One region of the Sporosarcina koreensis genome, then DNA from elsewhere that is predicted to be linked to it. Evidence: riboswitches for the same ligand, from Rfam matches in the RefSeq annotation. Region 1 holds a riboswitch; each other region holds the start of a gene.
The links. Region 1 has a riboswitch for S-adenosylmethionine ahead of ACFPTP_RS17950 (O-acetylhomoserine aminocarboxypropyltransferase/cysteine synthase family protein). Riboswitches for the same ligand answer to the same signal wherever they lie in the genome.

Region 2: linked by a shared signal. The riboswitch ahead of metA (homoserine O-acetyltransferase MetA) and the one ahead of ACFPTP_RS17950 (O-acetylhomoserine aminocarboxypropyltransferase/cysteine synthase family protein) in region 1 are both predicted to bind S-adenosylmethionine.
Region 3: linked by a shared signal. The riboswitch ahead of ACFPTP_RS06530 (methionine biosynthesis PLP-dependent protein) and the one ahead of ACFPTP_RS17950 (O-acetylhomoserine aminocarboxypropyltransferase/cysteine synthase family protein) in region 1 are both predicted to bind S-adenosylmethionine.
Region 4: linked by a shared signal. The riboswitch ahead of metK (methionine adenosyltransferase) and the one ahead of ACFPTP_RS17950 (O-acetylhomoserine aminocarboxypropyltransferase/cysteine synthase family protein) in region 1 are both predicted to bind S-adenosylmethionine.

Annotation. Positions count from the first base shown of each region.
Region 1 covers NZ_JBHSNP010000029.1:438,503-440,704, reverse strand. Annotated here, with positions in the region: gene ACFPTP_RS17955 (glycerol-3-phosphate acyltransferase) at 1-508, opposite strand, end outside; SAM riboswitch class I at 814-929, shown strand; gene ACFPTP_RS17950 (O-acetylhomoserine aminocarboxypropyltransferase/cysteine synthase family protein) at 1,049-2,202, shown strand, end outside.
Region 2 covers NZ_JBHSNP010000028.1:202,747-204,948, forward strand. Annotated here, with positions in the region: gene ACFPTP_RS15145 (DUF421 domain-containing protein) at 1-128, opposite strand, end outside; gene metA (homoserine O-acetyltransferase MetA) at 233-1,141, opposite strand; SAM riboswitch class I at 1,216-1,322, opposite strand; gene ACFPTP_RS15155 (YitT family protein) at 1,377-2,202, opposite strand, start outside.
Region 3 covers NZ_JBHSNP010000010.1:264,607-266,808, reverse strand. Annotated here, with positions in the region: gene ACFPTP_RS06540 (DMT family transporter) at 1-199, opposite strand, end outside; gene ACFPTP_RS06535 (DMT family transporter) at 201-536, opposite strand; SAM riboswitch class I at 674-781, shown strand; gene ACFPTP_RS06530 (methionine biosynthesis PLP-dependent protein) at 861-1,991, shown strand; gene ACFPTP_RS06525 (cyclase family protein) at 2,013-2,202, shown strand, end outside.
Region 4 covers NZ_JBHSNP010000008.1:112,628-114,829, forward strand. Annotated here, with positions in the region: gene metK (methionine adenosyltransferase) at 1-1,097, opposite strand, end outside; SAM riboswitch class I at 1,279-1,397, opposite strand; gene pckA (phosphoenolpyruvate carboxykinase (ATP)) at 1,570-2,202, shown strand, end outside.

The DNA of each region.
Region 1 (2,202 bases):
GCCAATAGCCTTCGAGCCAAACGGCCATAGCCAAGAGAGTAATATATAACATGATGACGCCGAAAACAAGAATGTCTGACAGGATGGCCACAAGAATGAATAGGATGAACCCGGCAAGTCCGAACCGCCAGTCGATGGCGAATAAAACCCCAATCACTGTTGCGGTACCTTTCCCGCCGTTGAACTTCATATGGAAAGGAAAGTTATGGCCAAATATGACAGCGGCCCCGACAACGAATAATAGCAATGTGATGGCTTCCGCCGGCAGTCCGAAATGTCCGGCAAGTAATCTTACAGCAATGACCGAGAAGATGCCTTTGCCAATATCAATCAATGCAACAAGTGCGCCATACCGTTTCCCGAGAACGATCATCGCATTCGACGCCCCGGCATTTTTCACTCCGGTCTCTTTCAAATTAACCCCCGAAATCCAGAGAGCGACTGTTGATCCATGCAAGCAGCCGACCAAATATCCACAAACTATAGTAGCTAAAATCCATAATGTCATAAGAATCCCCCACGATACATAGATTACGTTATCCTTCGCCTAAAGTAGGCTGGCAACCGCCTGAAACGATGCTTCAATCGCCTGAAGTAGACTGGCGACCGCCTGAAACGCTGTTCCAACCGCCTGAAACGAGCGCATCATGCGGCTTAACCTTGCTCAGAGCCAAGCACGCCCAGTCCAACTACTAAAAACTATTATAACACCTCAGATAAAGCGCAAGTTTCAGAAAAAAATAAATTCACCCCTTGACTTTTAAAAAATAGTCTCCTATACTGTTCAACAAGATGAAAAACTGAATACCCAAACTCTTATCAAGAGCGGCGGAGGGACTAGGCCCTGCGATGCCCGGCAACCGGCAAGTGACGAACTTGCAAAGGTGCTACTTCCTACAGATTCGTGAAAACGGTCTGAAAGATAAGAGGAGGAATAAGCGAAAGCGTAACCCTTCTCTTAGCGAAAGGGGTTATTTTTTTTATTCCAAAACCCCCAACGCCTCCGCATTGCCTTTTCATCTTAAAAAATCCACTGGAGGTAATAACAATGACAAACCATCAACTTCAACCAGAAACTCTTCTCTTACACGGAGGCCAAAAGCCGGACCCTGTTACAGGCTCACGCGCTGTGCCGATCCACCGTACTACCGCATTTGTTTTCCGCGACACTGAACATGCCCAAAACTTATTTGCCCTGCAGGAAGCAGGCAATATCTACACACGGATCACGAATCCGACCGTTGCCGTTTTTGAAGAGCGGGTTGCGCTTTTAGAAGGCGGGACTGCCGCAGTCGCTCTGTCTTCCGGAATGGCTGCCATTGCCTTTTCCATTTTGAACATCGCAGGAGCAGGGGACGAAATCGTCGCTGCGGGCAATCTATACGGCGGTACGTATAACTTATTCGCCGTCACGCTCCCTCGCTACGGTATCAATGTGAAATTCGTGGACGCGGACGAACCTGAGAACTTCCGTGCCGCGATTACAGATAAAACGAAAGCGATTTTCGCTGAAACAATCGGAAACCCGAGCCTTCAAGTGCTCGATATCGAAGCGGTCGCAAACATCGCCCATGAGAATGAAATTCCGTTCATTATCGATAACACATTCGCATCCCCATACGGATCGAATCCAATCGAGTTCGGAGCGGACGTCGTCATTCATTCCGCAACGAAATGGATCGGCGGCCACGGAACGACAATCGGCGGTGTCGTTGTCGATGCAGGGAAATTCGACTGGACGAGAGGCAAGTTTCCGGGCTTCACGGAGCCTGATGCAACATACCACGGTTTGCGCTACGGAATTGACACGGCGGGAGCGGCATTCGCTACGAAGCTCCGCGTCCAATTGCTGCGCGACTTCGGGCCATGTCTAGATCCTGACAGTGCATTCAACTTCCTTCAAGGGCTGGAGACGCTCCATTTGCGTGTGACACGCCATAATGAAAATGCTGTGAAAGTGGCTGAATTCCTACAGGCTCATCCGTCTGTGGAATGGGTCACTTACACAGGACTTGAAGATCACCCGACGTATGAAAATGCCAAGAAATATTTGAAAAACGGCTTCGGCTCGATCATCGTTTTCGGTATTAAAGGCGGACGTGAAGCAGGGCGCAAAGTGATCGATAATATTACGCTATGGTCGCATGTCGCGAACGTGGGCGATGCAAAATCACTGATTATTCACCCGGCATCAACGACACA
Region 2 (2,202 bases), on a different contig from region 1:
ACATAATGGAAAAAAGTAAGCTGAGAAATCTGCTTGTTGCCCATGAATCTGGCCAGAATCAAAAGAGCAATAAATGATGTCGAAGCCCTTCCAATCATTTCCCAAAAATCAAGTTCAAATTTACCCATTTTGTTTCACACCTCCACTAGAACTAGTGTGCAACAGAATTATTTGATTATACTAATGAAAAAAACCTGTGAACTCGTCAATTTGAGTTCACAGGAATTCATTCTCATTCCCACTCGAATGGCGTTTCTTGGTAAACATAATAATTCAACCAGTTCGAAAAAAGCAGATGTGTATGGGATCGCCATGTGTTCAATGGCTCTCTTTTCGGGTCGTCGTCAGGGAAATAGTTTGCTGGAACATCAATATCGATTCCTTTTTTCAAATCCCGTTCGTATTCTTCACCGAGCGTACATGCATCATATTCCAAATGTCCGGTAACCATTATTTGTTTGCCGTCATTGGAAAGGATGATAAAAGCACCCGCGTCTTCCGAAACCGCCAATAATTGAAGGCGGGAATCCTGTTCGATATCTTCAATTGACACAGACGTATAACGGGAATGTGGTGCATGGAAGATATCATTGAAGCCTCTTGCCAATTCGACAGTCGGATCGGTCAATTGATGACTGAAGACGCCGGACAATTTCTTTGGCAATTCGTACTTATCAATGCCGTAATGATGATAAAGCGCGGCTTGCGCACCCCAACAAATATGTAAAACGGAAGTCACATTTGTCTTGGACCAATCCATGATCTGTTTCAATTCATCCCAATAGACGACATCTTCGAACTCCAGATGCTCAATTGGCGCCCCTGTAATGATCAGTCCGTCATAGCGTCTATTCTTGACATGTTCGAATGTCGTGTAAAAGGATTCCAAATGATTTTTACTTACATTTTTCGATTCGTATGTGGCAGTGTTCAAAAATGAAACATTCACCTGTAATGGCGTATTGCCGAGCAGCCGAAGCAATTGAAGCTCAGTTCTTTCTTTTTCCGGCATTAAATTCAGGATAAGGATATTTAACGGACGGATATCTTGGGTTGTCGCCCGCCCTTCATCCATTACGAAGATCTTTTCTTCTTTCAACAGTTCGCGTGCCGGTAAATGTTCAGGTATATTGATTGGCAATTATTTCTCCCCCTTAAAATATAAAAAACCCTCGTTCCCAAAGATAGGAACGAGGATTTGCATCGATTTCTCCGTTCTTATCTCTCAAGATTTGCATCTTGTTGGAGGTAGCACCTTCCTGCAAATGCAGAGGTTGCTGAAGCTTCATCGGGCCAAATCCCTCAGCTTCTCTTGATAAGAAATATTCAATTGTGATTATTATATCATCTTTAGCAGAAAAGTATACCGGTTTCTTTTAGCGATGAACTTTCGCTTTCGAAAAACCGAGCCCCAAAATTTCAGATGCATTGAGGAAAATGACAAATGACGATGGCTCGGCTGTTTGAAGCAACTTCTTCAAATATACGGCCTCGGACTGTTCGACAACGCAAAGTATCATTGTTTTTTCGTCATTTGAATAGCCTCCCGTCGACTTCACTTTCGTCAACCCCCGGTCAATTTCGTTTTGGATGACCGATTGGATCTTCTCGGGATGGTCTGTAATGATAAGGACCAGCTTCGTCGGCGATGTTTGCAGCTGGACGAAATCAATTACTTTACTTGTCACATAAATCGACATAAGCGCGTAGAGTGCCAGTTCGAAATTGAAGACGAAAGCCGACGTGACAACGACAACGCCATCGACAATCAATTGGGAAAATCCGCTAGAGATGCCTGTGTATTTTTTCAGAAGCTGGGCAATTAAAGCTGTTCCGCCTGTCGACCCATTCCCCCGATATACGATTCCTAGCCCGATACCGAGCATAATGCCGCCATAAATGGAACTGAGAAGCGGGTTGTCGACGTGTAATTGAAGGCCACCCGTCAAATAGATGACAAACGGGACGAAAAAAGTACCAACAATCGTCTTGGCACTGAATTCCTTCCCCGCAAGCAGCAGTCCCAATAGGATGAGCGGGATATTGATCAGCCATTGGACGTATGCGGGATTATATCCGAATAATTCATAAAGAATCGTACTGACACCTGAAATACCGCCAGCCGCAATACGCGACGGCAATAAAAATATATTGAATGCAAGCCCGACCAAAGTCGCTCCAAAGATGATCTGTACATAATCG
Region 3 (2,202 bases), on a different contig from region 1:
CACCGAGTCCGGTCCAAATAGCATATGCCGTCCCCATCGGAATATCGCGCATTGCGAGAGACAGAAATAGAAAACCGACCGAAAACGTTCCGACAATCAGCAACAGGCGTGGCCATGATCTTTTCTGCAAATAAAGATTGATGGCCATGACGCCGAAAATCTCCCCGAAACTCGCGATGACCAAATACATCCACGCCATCTCAATCGCCTCCTTCCAGCGTTTCTGATTCCACCGTCGTCATTTTGATCCCGATGACGCCGATGATGATAATCGCGATGAAGATCACCTTGGCGATGGAAAACTCGGCATGGAAAAACAGAAAATCGATGAGGACGATCGCCGCCGCTCCGGAACCGGTGAACACGGCGTATACCGTCCCGGATGGCAATGTCTCGCAAGCTTTTATAATTGCATAGAAACTGATAATAATTGCAACGACTGTCCCTGCCCATTCGAGTGCCGAATCGGAATACCGAAGTCCGATCACCCAGAAGATCTCGACGATCGCTGCTAATAAAACATATAGCCAAGCCAATGGAAATCCTCCTCATCATTCAACATGCCCCCATTATAGCAAATGGTCCCGGACATTCATTTCCGAAACTTCTTGCAATCTCACAGGAAGCATGATAACTTTAGATAAATCATTTTTCTAACAATTACATATTTTGATTCTTATCACGAGAGACGGAGGGATTGGCCCGATGAAGTCTCAGCAACCAGCCCGCTATTGGTATGGTGCTAATTCCAAAAGGTGCAAAAACGCCTTGAAGATAAGAAGATTGATTTCAACAACAGTTGGAGGCCCTCTTCTTATTGGAGAGGCCTCTTTTTTAATAGAGTAAAGGAGATGGGCAAATTGACAAAGCAGAGCATTAACACGAAATTGGTACAACTAGGAAATCAGAGCGATCCGAGAACAGGGGCGGTCAATCCTCCCCTTCATTTCTCGACAGCCTATAAGCATGACGGATTGGGCCTTTCCACAGGCTACGACTATATTCGGACAAAAAACCCGACCCGGACGATCCTCGAAGAAGGCATCGCCAATCTCGAAAACGGCGACCGCGGATATGCGTGTAGCTCGGGCATGGCGGCGATCCAACTCGTCATGTCCCTATTCAGATCGGGAGATGAACTGATTGCTCCCGATGACCTTTACGGCGGTACGTTCCGCTTGTTTGACCAATACGCTGACCTGTATAACATCCGGACTTCATATTCGTCTTTTGCGGATATCAAGGAAACGGAAAAATTGATCACTGAAAACACGAAAGCGATTTTTATCGAAACACCGACGAACCCACTTATGCTTGAAATCGATATCGAACAATATGTTGAGCTTGCGAGAAAGCACGACTTACTCGTCATCGTCGACAATACGTTTTTGACGCCGTATTACCAACGACCGATCGAGCTCGGGGCGGATATCGTCATCCATAGCGCGACGAAATACATCGGCGGCCATAATGATGTGCTTGCCGGACTCGTCGTCGCAAAAGGAGAAGAGTTGTGCAACCGTCTAGGCGAAAACCATAATGCGATCGGCGCAACGCTTTCCCCCTTTGATTCCTGGCTCGTCATCCGCGGGTTGAAAACATTGCATGTGCGGATGAAACAGCACGACGCCAATGCGAAGGAGCTTGTCTCCTATTTGGAAAATGAACCGCTTGTCGATGACGTCCTTTATGCAGGAAAAGGCGGCATGATCTCGTTCAGAGTGCGTGAAAGCGAATGGGTCGATCCGCTGTTGCAAAACCTGAAGCTCATCACGTTCGCGGAAAGTCTAGGGGGCGTGGAAAGTTTGATCACGTATCCGACGACGCAAACCCATGCGGACATTCCCGAGGAAGAGCGTGAACGGCGCGGTGTCGATAGACGACTGTTGCGCTTCTCGGTCGGATTGGAAGAGGCTGCGGATTTAATTGCCGATTTGAAGCAGGCCATTGCCACCGCTGCAGAGACGACGGCTGTTGGGCAAAATTTATAATAAGGAAAGAGAGTGATTAAGATGCCAGTTGAAACGGCAAATGAACTACAGGCAGCACTTCAATTGTTAAAAAGCAAGGAATGGGTGGATTTGACGCATACATTCGGCCCTGACTCGCCCCATTTTTTCATGTTTGACGACGCCAATTTCGAGACGCTTTTCACGCATGATGATGGCTTCTTTGCACAGAAGTTTTCATTCCCAGGGCAGT
Region 4 (2,202 bases), on a different contig from region 1:
TTATAGATCGGGCGGCGCAGGTCGAGCATTTTAATGATGCCTGCCGGACGTAAGTCGAATAGCTCACGTACGATTTCGACGAGTTTGCTTTCCTCGACTTTGCCTGTTCCGAACGTATCGATGGAAATTGAAACCGGTTTTGCAACACCGATTGCGTAAGCCAATTGAACTTCGCAACGATCCGCGAGCCCAGCCGCTACGATGTTCTTCGCTACGTAACGCGCAGCATAGGATGCTGAACGGTCAACTTTTGTCGCGTCTTTTCCGGAGAATGCACCGCCGCCATGACGTGCATAGCCGCCATATGTGTCAACGATGATTTTCCGACCTGTCAAGCCTGCATCCCCTTGCGGTCCGCCGATAACGAAACGGCCAGATGGGTTAATGAAGTATTTTGTCTCTTCATCAAGTAATTCTGCCGGTACGACAGGGTAGATGACATGTTCTTTAATGTCTTGTTGAATTTGTTCCAACGTGATATCAGGATGGTGTTGAGTCGAGATGACGATCGTATCAATCCGCACCGGATTATTATCCTCATCATACTCCACCGTCACTTGCGTTTTTCCATCCGGACGCAAGTAGTCGAGCGTATCATCTTTTCTAACTTGCGCCAGCCTGCGTGCCAACTTATGGGATAAGCTGATCGGCATCGGCATAAGCTCCGGCGTTTCATTGCAAGCATAACCGAACATCAAACCTTGGTCCCCTGCTCCAATCGCTTCAAGCTCTTCATCACTCATTGTCCCTTCGCGGGCCTCAAGCGCCTGATCGACACTCGCCGCGATATCAGGGGATTGTTCGTCGATGGACGTCAACACGGATGACGTCTCCCAGTCGAATCCGAATTTAGCGCGTGTATAGCCGATTTCCTTCACTGTGTCCCGCACGACTTTGGGGATGTCTACGTACGTTGTTGTCGTGATTTCTCCGATGACAAGCACGAGCCCTGTCGTAATTGTCGTTTCACACGCTACGCGTGCATTCGGGTCTTCTTCTAAAATAGCGTCCAAAATGGCGTCAGAAATCTGATCGCACATTTTGTCCGGATGTCCTTCTGTTACCGATTCCGAAGTGAATAATCGGCGATTTGTCATTGTAGTTTCCTCCTTAACGGCTTGCAAATATTGATACGGTACTCTAATTGTCCCAGTAAGTTCAGCGCCTAGAGATTCGACGTCAACATACACAAGGATTAAGGGCCTGACAATATAAAAAGCCCTTCGCTCACGTAAATATACATGAGGAAAGGCATAATTTCAAAAGCAGCACCTTTCACTCTTATCGTCCAAGGAATTCAACCTTGCTCCAGGTTTGGCACCTTCTCGCGGCCAAAATGGTCCACGCAGGTTGCCGGGCTTCATAGGGCCTGTCCCTCCGCCAGCTCGGGATAAGAGTATCCGTTCAATAAACAATCCTACGAAAAAGTTTGCACTTTGTCAAACATTTTTAGACATATGTACTTGAGTTTTTCATTAGTATAGATTATTATTCTAAATGTGTTATACTATTTACGAAATGTGATGAAACCCATCAAATGGGATTACATGCAAAGGACGGTACCAAAAAATGATTTCAGCTAAAATTGAAAACGGATTACACGAGTTACTTTCAGGCAACAACGTAAACATACAGCCTTCAGTGGCGGAACTTGTTGAAAAAGCGACTTCCCGAGGTGAAGCGAAACTTTCCGCAGACGGCGCCCTCACTGCCGAGACAGGAAAGTATACAGGCCGTTCTCCTGAGGATAAGTATATTGTCGAAGAAGAGACTTCAAAAGACAAAATCGACTGGGGCAAAGTGAACCGCCCAATCTCATCTGAAATCTTTGATTCATTATATAAGAAAGTTCTTAACCACCTAAAAGCGAAGGAAGAGCTATTCGTATTCAAAGGCTTTGCAGGAGCAGATAAAAACTCCCAGCTTTCCATTCAAGTCGTCAATGAATTCGCATGGCAAAACCTTTTCGTCCATAACCTGTTCATCCGCCCGACTGAAGAAGAATTGAAAACGCATGAAGCACAATTCACAGTCATTGCGGCTCCGACATTCAAAGCGGATCCTGCAGTGGACGGAACGAAATCCGAGACCTTCATCATTGTATCACTTGAGAAGCGCATTGTGTTGATTGGCGGTACGGAATATGCGGGAGAAATGAAAAAATCGATCTTCTCCGTCATGAACTATTTGCTTCCTGAACGC